One region of the Streptomyces sp. NPDC002573 genome, then DNA from elsewhere that is predicted to be linked to it. Evidence: riboswitches for the same ligand, from Rfam matches in the RefSeq annotation. Region 1 holds a riboswitch; each other region holds the start of a gene.

Region 1 (5,402 bases):
CTCCGTCATCTCGGCGGCGGAGCGCTCCTTGCCCTCGAAGAGGTACTTGCCGTCCTTGTAGAACTCGGAGGCGGCGACGTCGAGGGCGAGGGCGATCTGCTCACCGGGGACGTACCCGGCCTGCTTGACGGCCTCGAGGATGAGGTCGAGGGCCTCGCGGTTGGAGCCGAGGTTCGGGGCGAAGCCGCCCTCGTCGCCGAGGCCGGTGGACAGGCCCTTGCCCTTCAGCACCTTCTTGAGGGTGTGGTAGACCTCGGTGCCCCAGCGCAGGGCCTCGGAGAAGGACTCCGCGCCGATCGGGGCGATCATGAACTCCTGGATGTCCACGTTGGAGTCGGCGTGCGAGCCGCCGTTCAGGATGTTCATCATCGGCACCGGCAGCAGGTGCGCGTTCGGGCCGCCCAGGTAGCGGAAGAGCGGGAGGTCGCTGGCCTCGGAGGCGGCGTGGGCCACGGCGAGGGAGACGCCGAGGATGGCGTTGGCGCCGAGCGAGCCCTTGTTGTCGGTGGCGTCCAGGTCGAACATCGCCTGGTCGATCAGGCGCTGCTCGGTGGCGTCGTAGCCGACGAGCTCCGGGCCGATCTGCTCGATGACCGCGAGGACGGCCTTCTCGACACCCTTGCCCTGGTAGCGGTTGGGGTCGCCGTCGCGGAGCTCGATGGCCTCGAAGGCGCCGGTGGAGGCGCCGGACGGAACGGCGGCACGACCCGTGCTGCCGTCGTCGAGGCCGACCTCGACCTCGACCGTGGGGTTGCCTCGGGAGTCCAGGATTTCCCGGGCTACGACGACGTCGATGGACGGCACGAGCATCTCCTTCGTGGAATGTGACGCTGAAAGTGCGGGGCTGGTGTGCCTTGCGACTAGAGCCTAACCGTCCCGGGGCATCGGCCAGCCGACCGACCGTCCCGCGGACAGGGTGACGGTACACATTGTTCGATCCCGGAACAAAGAGCGGGTGACGAAGAAGGGACGCCGAAGCAAAGAGCCCCGCTCCGATGCGTTCGGGGGTATACGCATCGGAGCGGGGAGCCCGTGGGGACGGGGGCGGTCCTCAGGGGGTGCCGACCGTGAGGGGCGCGGCTCGGGGGAGGCCGCGGGCCGACCGCCGGACAGCCGTCACTTCAGGTGCAGCTGCTGGCCCGGGTAGATGAGGTCGGCGTTCTCGACAATGTCCTTGTTCAGCTGGAACAGCTTCTCCCAGCCGCCCTGGACGTGGTGCTTCTCGGCGATCGAGCTGAGGGTGTCGCCCTTGACCACCTTGTACTCGCCGTCGCCCTTCTTGACCTTCTTGCCGGTCGGCGTGGTGACGGTCTTCTTGGCGGCCGGACGCTGCGCGGAACGGTTGGCCGCCTGCGGCTCGGTCGAGCGGGTGGTGGTGCTCTTCACGGAGTTGCCGGAACCGGTGGAGCTGCCCGTGGAGGCCGCGGCGCCGTTGTAGGGGGCGCTGGTCAGACCGGTGCCGCAGACCGGCCAGGCACCCTTGCCCTGACCCCCGAGGACCTTCTCGGCGACGGCTATCTGCTCGCCCTTGGAGGCCAGGTCGGCGCGCGCGGCGTAGGCGGTGCCGCCGTACGCGGCCCAGGTCGAGTTGGTGAACTGCAGGCCGCCGTAGAAGCCGTTGCCCGTGTTGATGGACCAGTTGCCGCCGGACTCGCACTGCGCGACGGCGTCCCACTGGGAGGCGGTGGCGGCGGAGGCGCTGCCGGCCGCCATCAGCGGGCCGGCGACGGCGGCGCCGGTGACACCGGCGAGCGCGATGGCGCGGACGGCCTTGGACGGACGGCGGTGCTTTCCCTTGCCGGAACACAGCATGGTTCGATCCCCTCACCGACGCCTGCGAGGTGAGCTGTCGGGTTCGGGCCGGTTGAGTTGCCCGGCCGCACGCCTCCCCGGCGCGCGGCTCCACCCCTAGCCGCACCCGGTCAACTCCCGGGCGCGGCACTTACCTTGGGTCCCCCGCTCCTGCCTACGGCGCTCGAAGCGTCGACTGTTCCCGCACGGCCGCTGGCAGGATTCGGCGTTGCGACCGTCGGGGCCCGCTGTGGCGAGCGGTCACGACCGTAAGCAGGCGACGCGCCGAATTTCAAAGACGATCAGGGCTTATGAGACTCATATCTCACTCTCGCCAAACCGGACATTCAGCGCGAAGCGGGGCGTGAAATGGCGCCGTCGGGACGGCAGTTCGGACGACTGCTCAGGACTCGTCGCCGGCCAGTCCAGCCGTCACCACAAGGCTCAGACCGGGCATGATGTGGTTGGGGTCGGCGCCGATCTCCTGCTTGTTCGCGTCGTACAGCGCGTGCCAACCACCCTTGAGGTCAAGGAAGTCGGCGATGCCCGACAGGGTGTCTCCGAGACGGACTAGGTACGAGTCGTCGGCGGTCTCGCGCCCGGCAGCGGAGCCGCGCGAGGCATGACGGCCGGCCGACTCGCCGCTGCGGCCGTCCGTGTCGCCCTCGTCGGCACTGTCGCCGCGGTGGCGGCCGGCACCCGAGGCCGAAGACGCCCCGTTCTGCGCGACCTTGTCCGACTGGTCGCTCTTCGTCGTGGCCGAGAGCGTGCCGAGCAGGTCGTCCGATCCGTTGCCGTCCTCGTCGTCCCCGGTCGAGTCGTCCGTCGCCGTCGAGGACGACGGGGAGGACGGCGAGGTCGAGGGGGAGTCGGAGTCGGACGAGGAGGGAGAGGAGGAGGACGACGGCGACCCGGAGGAGGACGGGGACGACGAAGGCGACGTCGACGGCGAGTCCGACGAGCCCGACGGCTTGGCCGAGTCCGATGCTCCCGACGAATGGTGCGACTTGGACGAGTGGGATTCGTCAGACGTATCGGACGACCCGAAGCCGACCCCGGTGTCCGAGAAGAAGACGGCGCCGCCGCCGGAGGGGTGGTCGCCCACGCCCGTGTCGACGTCCGCCGCGGCCTTGTCCTGGCCCAGGCCGGCGACCGTGCCGCAGGTACCGAACGCGGAGACGCCTCGCTTGTCCAGGATCTTCTCGGCGACTGCGATCTGCTGGGAGCGGCTCGCCTGGTCGGGACTGGTGGCGAACTCGAGGCCGCCGTACTTGTCCCAGTCCTCCTGCGTCAACTGGAGTCCGCCGTAGCGGCCGTTGTCGTGGTCGGCGCTCCAGGCGCCACCGCTCTCGCACTCCGCGACCCGGTCCCAGGTCGTGCCGCTGGCCGCGCTCGCGCCGGTGGCGGCCAAGAGCGGGATGGCGATCGCTGAGCCGGTGACCCCTGCGGCGACAAGAAGTGCCGGAGCCTGGCGGGGGCGACGGTGTCGACCGTTCCCGGAGAGCATGCGGTTGCCTTTCACACGACAGCAGGGGCCGACGCGGCGGATGTGGAGTTCCGCCTCGTTGATGCGTGAAGGTATCCGCAGCGGATCACTTGTCACAAGTTAATGCAGCACAGATCACGTGAAGATTACGGAGCTGAGAAACTGTCACTTTTCTGTGACCATCGGCGTGTCCGCCACCTCATTCCGCGGCACCGGCGGTACGGCGGTGATCTTCCTCCGGAATCAGGGTGAACTCCACCGGAAGCGTGCGCAATCCGCGCATAATGAGCCCTCCGCGCCAGCGCAAATCGGTGGAATCCACCGCGAGTCGCAGGTCCGGGAGACGGGTGAGGAGCGTGGCGAGGGCGGTCTGTCCCTCCAGCCGGGCGAGGGGCGCACCGAGGCAGTAGTGGATCCCGTGCCCGTAGCCGAGGTGCTGATTGTCACGGCGGGAGAGATCGAGCACATCGGGCTCGGTGAACCGCTCAGGGTCCCGGTCCGCGGCGGCGAGCACCACGAGGACGGGATCACCGGCGGCGATGTCCCGCCCGCCGATGGAGAGCGGCCGGGTCGCGAACCGCCACGTGGCCAGCTCGACCGGGCCGTCGTAGCGCAGCAGTTCCTCGACGCCGGTCTCCAGCAGGTCCCTCTCGCCGCAGCTGAGCGAGGTCTGGAGGCGGGACCGCTGTTCGGGGTGGGTGAGCAGGGCGTAGGTCCCGTTGCCGATGAGGTTGACGGTGGTCTCGAACCCGGCGAAGAGCAGGATGAAGGCCATGGCGGCGGCCTCGTTCTCGGTGAGGTGCTCGCCGTGGTCGGAGGCGCGGATGAGCCCTGAGATGAGGTCCTCGCCGGGGCCGGGCGTCTCGGACAGGGCCTCGCGCTTGCGGTGGATGAGGTCGGCGAGATAGCCGCGCATCTTCTTCACGGACCGCGCGACCCCGCCCCGGGGGCCTCCGCCGTGGCGGATCATCATGCCCGCCCAGTCCCGGAAGTCGTCCTGGTCCTCGCGGGGGACGCCGAGCATGTCGCAGATCGCGTAGATGGGGAGCGGGAAGGCGAACTCGTGGATGAGATCGGCGGACCCGCGGTCCGCGAACCGGTCGATGAGCTGGTCGGCCAGCTCCTGCACCCGGGGCGCGAACTCGGCTACGCGGCGGGGCGTGAACGCCTTGGAGACCAGCCGGCGCAGCCGGGTGTGGTCCGGCGGGTCGATGTTGAGCAGGTGCGTCATCAGCTCGGCCTTGCGCTCGCCGGGGATGCCGGTCTTGCCCTTCGCGTGCGCGGGCTCGTCGTGGTGTGCCGGGTTCTTGCTGAGCCGCTGGTCGGCCAGGGCCTGCTTGGCGTCGGCGTAACGGGTGACCAGCCAGGCCTCCACACCGCTCGGCAGCCGCGTCCGGTGCACGGGGGCGTGCTCGCGGAGCCAGGCGTAGGCGGGGTAGGGGTCGGCGGCGAACTCCCAGGTGAAGAGTTCGGGGCCGGGGGTGGAAGCGGGGCGGGCGGGCTGGTGCTGGTCGGTCACTCCCCGACGGTATCCACGGCCGCCCGGGCCCGCCCTGCCAGGTCCGCCCTCGACCCCGGGGCTTCGGCCGACGAGCCCGCCGGCCTCGACCCCGGCTCCCGGCCCCCGGCGGCTTGCTGCGGCGGCTGCGCCCAGACCACCGACCCGAACCCGCCGCTCCCCGGCCCCCGGCGACTCCCCGCCGCAGCCGCTCCCAGACCACCGACCCGAACCCGCCGCTCCCCGGCCCCCGGCGACTCCCCGCCGCAGCCGCTCCTAGACCTCCGACCCGAGCCCGTCGCTCTCCGGCCCGGTCTCCTTGGTGCCGGGCCCGAGTCCCTCGGCGGCCCGTACGGCGTCGCGGTAGGCGCGGGCGGCGGCGCGCAGGGCCGCCTCCGGGTCCACCCCCTCCGCCTCCGCGTGCGCGGCGAGCGCCAGCAGTTCGTAGCCGACGCCCTCGCCCTGCGGGAGCGGCACGTCCAGGCCCGCCGAGCGCACCCGGGAGGACAGCTTCGCCGCCAGGGCCAGACCCGGCTGCCCCAGGGGCACCCCCTCCGTCACCGATGTGCGCTGCTTCTCGATCGCCTTGGTGCGCAGCCAGTGCTCCTTGACCTCCTCCGGAGTCGT
Region 2 (5,402 bases), on a different contig from region 1:
ACCGCGAGCGCGGCCGGGGAGTTGACCGGCCACTCCAGGCGCGCCCCCAGCAGCCGCAGTGCGATGACGGCGGCCACTCCCAGCCAGGCGACGCCCGCCAGCACGAGGGCGATACGGGAGAGCAGCTCGTACCCGGCCTGGTGCAGCCCGATCGACAGGATGCCGGTCGCCATCACGGCGGCCCCGGTGGCGGGCGGACGCTGCGCCCACCGGGTGCGGAGCGCGGAGGTGCCAGACATGCGCCCGATGCTAAGGACGCGCGCCCGGCTTGCGTACGGGCCACGCGCGCGTGGAGCCCGAAAACAACCCCACGCGCGCGTGAACCCCGCAGACGACCTCGTGCGCCGGGTGCCGCCCGCGGCACCCGGCGCCGTAGGACTCAGGCCGGTCGCACCACGCTGTGGATGATCGACGCGCCGCCGTAGTAGACCGACTCCTCGCGGACATAGGCGCCCGGCTTGGGGGCGTGGATCATCATGCCGTTGCCGATGTACATGCCTACGTGGCTGATGTCGTCGTAGAAGAAGATCAGGTCGCCCGGCTGGGCGTCGGCGAGCGGCACCGTCGTGCCGACGTTCACCTGGTCGTACGTGGTGCGCGGCAGCGTGACCCCGGCGGCCTTCCAGGCTGCCTGGGTCAGGCCCGAGCAGTCGTAGGACCCGGGGCCCGTCGCGCCCCACACATACGGCTTGCCGATCTGCGCGCGGGCGAAGGCGAGGGCCTTCTCCGCCTTCGTGGCGTACGAGGAGCCCGTCGCGGTGGACCCCGCGGAGGGGGCCGTGGTGGAGGACCCCGAGGAGCCGCTCGAGGTGCTCGACGAGGACTGCTGCTGGGCCGCCTTCTGCTGGGCCGCCTGCTGCCGGGCCAGCGCCTCCGCCTGGCGCTGGGCCTCCTCCTGCTTCTTCTTCTCGAGCGCGGCGAGCCGCGCCTTCTCCTGGGCGTTCAGGTCGGACAGCAGCCGGCGTGCGGCGGAGAGCTTGTCCTGGACGTCCGTCTTGGCCGTCCGCAGGGCCGTCTGCGACTCGTCGAGCGTCCGGAGGCTGTCGGCGGCCTCCTGCCGCTTCTTCATCGTGGCGGCCTGGGCGGTGGCGTACTGGTCGACCGCTTCCTTCTGACGGCCGGTGAGCCGGCTCATCAGCTGTGTCTGGTCGAAGTAGTCCTGGGGGTTGTCGGCCAGCAGGAAGGTGGCCGTGTCGGGGGCCGCCTCCCCGGTCCGGTACTGCGCGGCGGCGAACGAACCGAGCTCCTCGCGCGCGTCGTTGAGCTTCTGTGTGCGCTGGGCCACGTCGTCGAGGAGCTTGTCGACGTGCCTGCGCTGCTCGGCCGATCGCTCCTTGGCGGCGTCGTACTTCTCGGTGGCCGACTCCGCCTGGCGGTAGAGGTCGTCGACCTTCTTCTCGACCTCCTCGATGCTGGGTCTGCCGTCGGTGGAGGGGGCGGCCTGGGCCGTCTGCGAGAGCAGCGCCACGGAGGTCAGGGCCGCCGTCGCGAGGGCGGGGGTGCGTATGCCCGCGATGCGTGGGCCCGAGGGGCGGGACTTGCGGTGCGGCGCCATGAAAGGCGTCTCCTTCCGTACACCGCCTACCGGGTTAGCTGTCGGGTTCGGGCGGGTGGTTCGGAAGGTGTGTGCCCTACGGCCAAGTCCCCCAGGACGCGTGGCCGATTCACCCCAGGTCGGGTGGGTCCCCGGCTCCGGCTGCCGCAGGGCGCACCGGACTCGGCGGAGGCCGCGCGACCCGGCGACGTTCGCCGGTGGGGGTCGTGCGGCCCGCCCGGCACGCTAGCCAACTGTTGTGGCTCCTGTGAAGGTTGATGCGTGATATGCCCGATACATTTCCGTGATCTTGACTACAGACCCTCGCTTCGGGCGCGTACCGTGAGCAGGCAGGCCCGTATGGTGACAGGTGAGGCGCGGAGCCGGTCCGAGTGTGGAGTTTCCGGGACGGCGGTCGGTTGTCGGTGGGGCACCCTAGACTCGGAGAGCGATGAGCAGCCTCTTTGACGACAGCTTCCTGGCGGACCTCCAGGCCGACTCGGCCCCGGAGGGGGAGCCCCCGCCGCCCGAGGACGATCACGCTCCGGAGCCGGTTCCGGACGATCTGTTCGGCGGGCACTTCGACGTGCCGCCGACCCGGGACACCCACTACCGCGACGGCGCGCCCCGCCCGGTCCTCGACCCCCGGGCCCTGGTCGAGGGGCTGAACGAGAACCAGCGCGCGGCGGTCGTGCACGCCGGCTCCCCCCTGCTCATCGTCGCCGGCGCCGGCTCCGGCAAGACCCGGGTGCTCACCCACCGCATCGCCTATCTGCTGGCCGAGCGGGGCGTGCATCCCGGGCAGATCCTCGCGATCACCTTCACCAACAAGGCCGCGGGCGAGATGAAGGAGCGCGTCGAGCAACTCGTCGGCCCGCGCGCGAACGCGATGTGGGTGATGACGTTCCACAGCGCGTGCGTCCGCATCCTGCGCCGCGAGAGCAAGAAGCTCGGCTTCACGTCCTCCTTCTCGATCTACGACGCCGCCGACAGCAAGCGGCTGATGGCGCTCGTCTGCCGCGACCTGGACCTCGACCCCAAGCGGTTCCCGCCCAAGTCGTTCAGCGCCAAGATCTCCAACCTGAAGAACGAGCTGATCGACGAGGAGGACTTCGCAGCCCAGGCCGCCGACGGCTTCGAGAAGACCCTCGCCCAGGCCTACGCGCTGTACCAGTCGAGGCTCCGCGAGGCGAACGCCCTCGACTTCGACGACCTGATCATGACGACGGTCAACCTGCTGCGCGCCTTCCCGGACGTCGCCGAACACTACCGCCGCCGCTTCCGCCATGTCCTCGTCGACGAGTACCAGGACACGAACCACGCGCAGTACGCCTTGGTCCGCGAGCTGGTCGGCACCTCCGGGCACCCCGTGGACGTGCCGCCGGGCGAGGACGACCTCCGGCCTGCCGAGCTGTGCGTCGTGGGTGACGCCGACCAGTCGATCTACGCCTTCCGCGGCGCCACCATCCGCAACATCCTCCAGTTCGAGGAGGACTACCCGGACGCCACCACGATCCTCCTGGAGCAGAACTACCGCTCCACACAGACGATCCTGAGTGCCGCCAACGCGGTCATCGAGCGCAACGAGTCGCGCCGTCCCAAGAACCTGTGGACCAACGCGGGCGCGGGCGCGCGGATCACCGGCTATGTCGCCGACACGGAGCACGACGAGGCGCAGTTCGTCGCCGACGAGATAGACCGCCTCACCGACCGGGGCGAGGCCAAGGCGGGCGACGTCGCCGTCTTCTACCGCACCAATGCCCAGTCCCGTGTCTTCGAAGAGGTCTTCATCCGCGTCGGCCTGCCCTACAAGGTCGTCGGTGGCGTCCGCTTCTACGAGCGCAAGGAGGTCCGGGACGTCCTCGCCTATCTGAGGGTGCTGGCGAACCCAGAGGACTCCGTTCCGCTGCGGCGCATCCTGAACGTGCCGAAGCGGGGCATCGGCGAGCGCGCCGAGGCGATGATCGACGCCCTGTCCCAGCGGGAGAAGGTCAGTTTCGCTCAGGCGCTGCGCCGCGTGGACGAGGCGTACGGCATGGCGGCCCGCTCGACGAACGCGGTCAAGCGGTTCAACGCGCTGATGGAGGACCTGCGGACCATCGTGGAGTCGGGCGCGGGCCCGGCCACGGTCCTGGAAGCCGTCCTGGAGCGCACCGGCTATCTGGCCGAACTCCAGGCCTCGACCGACCCCCAGGACGAGACCCGCATCGAGAACCTCCAGGAACTCGCCGCCGTGGCCCTGGAGTTCGAGCAGGAGCGCGGCGAGGCCGCGGCGGCACCGGGGGCCGGCACCCCGGCGGCCACGCTGTCCGACTTCCTGGAGCAGGTCGCCCTGGTCGCCGACTCCGACCAGATCCCCGACGAGGAGGAGGGCGGCGGCGTCATCACGCTGATGACCCTCCACACCGCGAAGGGCCTGGAGTTCCCGGTGGTCTTCCTGACCGGCATGGAGGACGGCGTCTTCCCGCACATGCGCGCGCTCGGCCAGACCAAGGAACTGGAGGAGGAGCGCCGCCTGGCGTACGTGGGCATCACCCGCGCGCGGGAGCGGCTCTACCTCACCCGGTCCGCCATGCGCAGCGCCTGGGGCCAGCCCTCGTACAACCCGCCCTCGCGCTTCCTGGAGGAGATCCCGGACCAGCACGTGGAGTGGAAGCGGACGGGCGGCTCGTCCGCGCCCGTCTCCTCGGGTCCCGTCTCGGGTGTGGCGGCCTCCCTGTCCTCGTCGCTCTCGTCGGCCCGGTCGCGGTCCTCGGCCGCCGGCGCGTCCGGCTTCGCCACGCGCCGGGGTGGTGCGACGGAGCGGCCGGTGGTCTCCCTGGCGGTCGGCGACCGCGTCACGCACGACCAGTTCGGCCTGGGCACGGTGGTCGGCGTGAAGGGCACGGGCCTGAACGCGGAGGCGACGATCGACTTCGGGGACACGAAGCCGAAGCGGCTGCTGCTGCGGTACGCGCCGGTGGAGAAGCTGTAGGGCACACAGGAGAGCCCCCGCCGCACGGCAGAGGCTCTCCTCTGTGGGTCTTCGATCAGGTGGGGTCCAGCCCGTGGCTGCGCAGCCAGGGCAGCGGGTCTATCGCGGCGCCGCCGTTCGGCCGCACCTCGAAGTGCAGATGGGGGCCGGTGGAGTTGCCCGAGTTGCCGGAGTACGCGATCGGCTGGCCGGCCTTCACGACCGCCCCGGACGCGACGCGGTAGCTGGAGAGGTGGCAGTACCAGGTCTCCGTGCCGTCCTTCGCCGTCACGATCATCATGTTGCCGTAGGCGCTGTTCCACTTCGTGGTGACGGTGCCGTCGGTGGCGGCCATGACCGTCGTGCCGTACGAGACGGGGAAGTCGATGCCGGTGTGCACCGACATCCAGTTGACCCCGGCCTGGCCGAAGTAGGCGCTGAGCCCCTTCTGGGTGACCGGCAGCACGAACTTCGGGCGCAGCCGCTCCTTGAGGGCCGCCTCCGCCGCCGCTTTCTTCTGCTCGGCGGCCTGCTCGGCCTTGAGGTCGATACGTTGCTGCGTACGGCTCGCCCGGTCCGCGAAGTCGTTCGCGCCCGCGGACAGGTTCTGCAGTTGGGAGTCCAGCTTGACGTTCGCGGCGGAGGGTTTGACCGGCGCCGCGTCGGGCGCGCTCGCCGTCGTGTCCTTGGCGTCGCTCCCGCCGCCCACGCCGACGGTCGCGGCGGCGATCCCGGCGACCCCCATCACACACGCCGACGGCACGGCGACGGTCAGCAGCGCGGAGCGCTTCGCCGGGGTACGGCGCCGGGACCGGCCGGCCGTGCGGGACGCGGCGCGTGAGGCCGGCGCGGGAGCGGTCTCTTCCTGGTCGTCGAGCAGGGCCGCGTCGTCGGACGGCTCGTACGGGGGTTCCG
Region 3 (5,402 bases), on a different contig from region 1:
GCTCAGCCCGATCCCGAGCGGCGTGCCGGACGGCACTTCCAGCTCGGTCGCCTTGCCGTCGTGGAGCAGTACGGGCGCCGGACTGCCGCAGGCGATGATCCGTACCGTCCGGGCGTCGGGGGAGAACTCCAGCAGCACCGCCGTCGCGAACAGCTCCGCGAGCCGGCAGTTCCTCGAGTCCACGAGCAGCCTGCGGTCGAGGCGGGAGGCGACCGAGGGCAGATCGGGCTGGTCGAGCACCGCCTCCCGGAAGGCCCCGAGCAGCGAGGCGACGGTCGAGACCGCCGACAGCCCGTGCCCCTGCACATCGCCCATGACCGCCCGTACCCCGGTAGGACCCTCGCGCACATCGAAGAAGTCGCCGCCGACGAGCGTCCCGCGCTGGGCCGCCCGGTACAGACCCGCGCAGTGGACCGGCCCCACCTGCTCGCGCAGCGGGGGGACCAGCGCGTTCTGGGCCGCCTCCGCGACCGTGCGTTCGACGTTGAGCTGGGCGTCGCGATGGCTGCGCACATACGACACGAACACGCTCAGCACGGCTACGAAGCTGATGGTGAGCAGGTCAGTGCTGCCCGGCCGGTCCAGGTGGAAGACGCGGGTGTGTTGCAGCCCGACGACGAGAAGGCCGAGTGTGGCGGTGGCGGCGGGCCCGTAGGACAGGACGGCGAGGGGCGGGATGGCTCCCAGAAGGAATCCGATGTCCAGCGGCGAGGGTGTGACCAGGCTGACGATGCCGACGATGATCAGCAGGACCACGGGCAGCACCTTCACCCACCAAGGGGGTGGCGCGCCGCTGAGCCAGCCTCGCCGGTCCCCGTTCCGGTGGATCCGCTCGAAACCCGGGCCTTTCACATCCCCTACGCTGCTACGCGAATCCGCCTGCCGCAATGCCGACGGCCGCCGCGTGACCGGTCCGAACGCGCAGGTGAAACGCTCGCGGCAGCCACCGGGACGCCCCTTCGGGCACACTCCGCCACCGGTGATCGACCAACGGTCGCCGACGAGCCCCCGGACGGGGTCCGGCTACGTCGCCGGGGGGCGAACCGAGCTCGCCCGCCCCCGGGTCGCGTCACACGGGACGCAGCACGCTGTGGATCGCCGCCTCACCCGCGTAGAGCACCGCCTCCTCGCGGATGAAGGCGCCCGGGCCCGGGGCGTGGATCATCATGCCGTTGCCGGTGCACAGGCCGACATGGCCCGCGTCCGGGTTGAAGAACACGAGGTCACCGGGCTGGATGTCGGTGAGGGGGACCACCGTGCCGACCACCGACTGGTCGCGGGCCGCACGCGGGAGAGTCACCCCGGCAGCCCTCCAGGCGGCCTGGATGAGACCGGCGGCGTCGTACGACTCGGGTCCGGCCGCGCCCCAGAGGCAGGGCCTGCCGAGCTGAGCACGGGCGAAGGCGACCGCCTTCGCGTACTTCGTGTCGTACCCCGGCTCCTGCGCCGCGCCCGTCCCCAGGGGGAGTCCGGCGCCGGGAACGGCCTCGGCGACGGGCAGCGGTTCGACGGTGAGGAAGGGCTGGGGAATGGCGAGGAACGGTTCGGGGACGGGGAGTTGAGGTGCGGCGGGCAGGGGTTCCGTGGTGGGGAACGGCTGCAGGGCGGCGAGGAACGGTTCCGGGGTGGGGAGGAAGGGTTCGGGGGTGGGGAGTTGGCCGACGGTGGCGGGCCAGGGTTCCATGGTCGGGAACGCCTGGGGGGCCGCGGGCAACGGCATGGTCCCCGTGGCGAATTGAGGGTCCGTCAGCGGATCCGGTGCGAGGGGAGCCGCCGGGACGGCGGCGGGAAGGCCTGTGCCGGGGGAGGCGGCCGGGAAGTCCATGCCGAGGCCGGCGGGCTGCTGCCGCTGCCAGGCCTCCTGGACCGCCAGGCCGTCCTGTGCGTCCGCAGGGCGCCAGGCGTCCGTCGCGGGCGGGGGTTCGACCGCCGGGGACGGCGTGCCCTGCCGCGCGGACCGCTGGGCCAGCAGGTCACGGGCCGCGGAGAGCCGCTGCCGCGTGTGCTCCTTGGCGGTCTCGGGGACGGACGACTCGGGCTCGGTTGCCAGGCCCGGCATGACCTGGGGAATCTCCGGCAGCCTCGCCGGGGCGGCGGGCAGCGCGGCCACGGGGCCGGCGGTCAGCTCCGCAGTGGGTCCCGCGGTCAGCTCCGCGGCGGGGCCCGCGGCCGGTTCCGCCACGGCAGCGGCGGTCAGCTCCGCCACGGGGCGCGCGGCCGGGCCGGCGGTGAGTTCGCGGTCGGGCCGGTCGGCCAGGCCCAGCTCGCGCAGGAGGACGACGAGGTCGCTCACCGGAAGACTCGCCGGCTCCGAGGTCCGGCCCGCGGACGGCCTGTCCGGCATCCTGTCGCGCGGCAGCGCGGCCGGAACGGTCGGGCCCAGCCTCAGGCGCGCCGACTCGAACCACTGCCGGGCCACGTCGTCGAGGGCGGGATCGGCGCGTCGGCGATCCCTGTCGAGTACCGGATCGGCGCGCCGCTGCGTCCCCGTCGCCACCGCGCGCGTCGCGTTGAAGGTTCCGCTGTCGGTCTCCGCCCGGTCGTACAGGCTGTGGATCCGCTGCTGGACCTCGGCGCGGCTCGGCGCGTCGTCCTCGGTGAACCTGCGCCTGCCGGGGAGGTCGAAGCCTCCTGGGCCCGGGGTTCGCTCCGGCGCCATGGGGTCGTACTCCTTCCGTGCTCCGCCTACCGGGTTAGCTGACGGGTTCGGGCGGACGAATCCGGAAGGTATGCCCTACGGCCCCTGCCTCGACGGCAGTTGGGCCGATTCACCCCGTGGTCGGTTGGGTCCCCGGTTCCGGTTGTGGTCAAGGTGCACCGGATTCGGCGGAGGCCGTGCAACCCGGCGAGGTTCGCCGGAGGGAGTCGCTTGGCCTAGTCGTCAACTTAGCCAACTTGTGTGGCTGGCGTGAAGATTGAAGCGCGAAATGTCCGATACCTAAGTGTGATTTTCGTCTGGGCGTTCCCATCGAGCTCCGCTTTTCGCTGATCGGCTCCTCGTCCGGGCGTCGCCTTTCGGGCGGAACGGAGCGCGAAGATGTTCCCGCGCCGGGTGGGCGGCACCGGGCGCCCCGGGCACCGGCAGGGTGGCTCGCTCGCGCCGCCGGGGACACCTGTGCCCGATGCGCGCCCTCACGTCGTATTTCTGATATTCCGTTATTCGGCTGCTTCGGCACGATGAGTCCGGTGCTTCGGCACGACGAGGTGGAGCGATCAGGAATGTCATCCCCCATGCGACGCAGGTCCAAGGCGGACGGCTCCGTCGCCCGGGCGCGCGTCGCCGAACGCCGGGCCCGTGCCGACTACACCGGCGGTGTCTACGGCTCCCTGCTCGCCGCCTCGGTGGTGGTCGGGGCCGGTGCCCACGGCCCGGTGCCGCGGGGCGAACTGATGCTGCTGCTGATGAGCACCGGCGTGGTGTTCTGGATCGCGCATGTGCACGCCCAGCTGTTCGGCGCCCGCCTGGCGCAGCCGCGTCTGGACCGCGCGACCGTTCTCCATGTGTGCCGTGACGAGTGGCCGATCGTCAAGGCCGCCGTCCCGCCGACCGCTGCGGTCGCCGTCAGCCCGCTGCTGGGCCTGGACCTGCGGGGCACGGTCTGGCTGGCGCTCTCCGTCTCCGTGGCCGGGCAGATGGGCTGGTCGGCCGCCGCCGCACGCCATGCCGGGGCCTCCTGGCGCCTGGTGGCCGTGTCCGCCACGATCAACCTGCTGATCGGTCTGCTGATCATCGTGTTCAAGATCGCGGTGAAGGACTGACGGCGGGACGGTTCACCTGCACCAGGTGAGGTGCGGGGGCGCATCGGAGCGGACCATCACGGGGAGAGGCGCACGTCGCCCGCCCCCAGGCCATCCGCGAGAGAGCAGCCCATGCGCTATGAGATCCGTGTCGACGGGCAGATGTCGGAGACGCTGGCCCAGGCGTTTCCCGAGCTGGAGCACGTCACGATGTCCGGCCAGACCCTTCTGTTCGGGCCCGTCCTCGACGATGCGCAGGTGTACGAGCTGCTGGCCCGCTGCCAGTCCCTCGGACTGCATGTCGTGGAGATGCGTCGGCTGCCGGAGTGGGGGTGACCGTGCCCGCTCACCCGCCCCGGGTGAGGCCCGCCGCCGGATGCCGGGGGCACCCTGAAGGCCCCAGGGGCCGCTGTCGGGGCGCATGCCCGGAACGGAGGAGGAAATGGTCACACAGACGTACCTCGCGTACGACTACCCCCTGCTGAGCGCCTTCTGGACGCTGCTGTGGTTCTTCCTGTGGGTCATGTGGTTCGTCCTGCTCTTCCGGGTCGTCCTCGACATCTTCCGCGACGACTCCATGGGCGGCTGGGCCAAGGCCGGCTGGCTGGTCTTCTGTCTCGTCCTGCCCTTCCTCGGCGTCTTCGCGTACGTCATCGTGCGCGGCAGGGAGATGGGGCGCCGGGAGCTGGCCCAGGCCCGGGCGCAGCAACGCGCCGTCGACGACTACATCCGCGAGACCGCCGGCACCCGCGGGCCCACCAGCAGCGTCGACGAACTCGCCAGGCTCTCCGAGATCCGCGCCCGCGGCGACATCACGGACGACGAGTTCCGCAGGGCGAAGGAACTGGTCCTGTCGAGCCATGCCGCCGAGGCCCGCCCGACGTCCGAGCCGGCATCCACGCCCACCCCTCCGGGTCCCTCCACCCCCTTCACCACCTGAGGTTGCGGGACCGGGGGTGCATCACCCGCCCTGCGGCTGGTTCTGCGGACGGTGACGGAAGCCGTCGGCGTGAATGATCCGCTGGTGCGGACGCCCGTGATGGACGCTGGGCGTCCGGTGCAGCGCGATGAGCGCGGCGTCGTCGTCCAGGCGCCCGCCGGTGTGGGCGAGCAGATCACGACGGATGCGGTGCAGCAGCGTCTCGGGGTTCTCCTCGGTCCACTGGGCGACGCGGTCCGCGAGCGGATAGAAGCGGCCAGCGGCGTCGCGGGCCTCGATGACGCCGTCGGTGTAGAGCAGGAGGGTGTCGCCGGGCTCGAAGGAGAACACGTCCAGGTGGTAGTCGTCCGGGTGCGCCGATCCGATCCCCATCGGGGGTGCGGGGTGCACGCTCGGGACGGTGACCACGTGCCCAGGACTGAGCAGCAGTGGCGGAGGATGCCCGCAACTGGTCATACGGGTGATCGGGTCCCCGTCGGGGATCTCCATCAGCAGGGCGGTGGCGAAGCGTTCGCCCATTTCCTCGGGCGGCTCGAAGTCGGCCAGATAGCGGATCACGCTCTGCTCCAGGGTGGCGGCCAGATCCGGCAGCGACGACTGCCGGTGGCCCGCCTCACGGAAGGCTCCGAGCAGCAGGGCGGCCTCGCCGATGGCGGAGAGCCCCTTGCCGCGTACGTCGCCGATCAGGACGCGCACCCTGCTGTCGGCCCGGGTGGCGGCGTAC

What was found. A riboswitch is a leader RNA that binds a small molecule or an ion and turns the genes downstream of it on or off. The one in region 1 is predicted to bind cyclic di-AMP.
Region 2: it holds a riboswitch for cyclic di-AMP, as region 1 does, so the genes downstream of both, ACFYX0_RS00910 (NlpC/P60 family protein) here and ACFYX0_RS10975 (transglycosylase family protein) in region 1, are expected to answer to the same signal.
Region 3: it holds a riboswitch for cyclic di-AMP, as region 1 does, so the genes downstream of both, ACFYX0_RS15895 (NlpC/P60 family protein) here and ACFYX0_RS10975 (transglycosylase family protein) in region 1, are expected to answer to the same signal.

What each region holds. Positions count from the first base shown of each region.
Region 1 is NZ_JBIARC010000008.1:147,932-153,333, reverse strand. It holds gene eno (phosphopyruvate hydratase) at 1-810, opposite strand, end outside; gene ACFYX0_RS10975 (transglycosylase family protein) at 1,117-1,812, opposite strand; cyclic di-AMP (ydaO/yuaA leader) riboswitch at 1,817-1,984, opposite strand; gene ACFYX0_RS10970 (transglycosylase family protein) at 2,195-3,202, opposite strand; gene ACFYX0_RS10965 (cytochrome P450) at 3,477-4,796, opposite strand; gene ACFYX0_RS10960 (nucleoside triphosphate pyrophosphohydrolase) at 5,052-5,402, opposite strand, start outside.
Region 2 is NZ_JBIARC010000001.1:198,119-203,520, reverse strand. It holds gene ACFYX0_RS00915 (tellurite resistance/C4-dicarboxylate transporter family protein) at 1-239, opposite strand, end outside; gene ACFYX0_RS00910 (NlpC/P60 family protein) at 380-1,555, opposite strand; cyclic di-AMP (ydaO/yuaA leader) riboswitch at 1,564-1,733, opposite strand; gene pcrA (DNA helicase PcrA) at 1,986-4,508, shown strand; gene ACFYX0_RS00900 (peptidoglycan DD-metalloendopeptidase family protein) at 4,564-5,402, opposite strand, start outside.
Region 3 is NZ_JBIARC010000014.1:52,418-57,819, forward strand. It holds gene ACFYX0_RS15890 (PP2C family protein-serine/threonine phosphatase) at 1-852, opposite strand, end outside; gene ACFYX0_RS15895 (NlpC/P60 family protein) at 1,070-2,659, opposite strand; cyclic di-AMP (ydaO/yuaA leader) riboswitch at 2,667-2,839, opposite strand; gene ACFYX0_RS15900 (hypothetical protein) at 3,232-3,759, shown strand; gene ACFYX0_RS15905 (hypothetical protein) at 3,871-4,074, shown strand; gene ACFYX0_RS15910 (SHOCT domain-containing protein) at 4,181-4,678, shown strand; gene ACFYX0_RS15915 (PP2C family protein-serine/threonine phosphatase) at 4,700-5,402, opposite strand, start outside.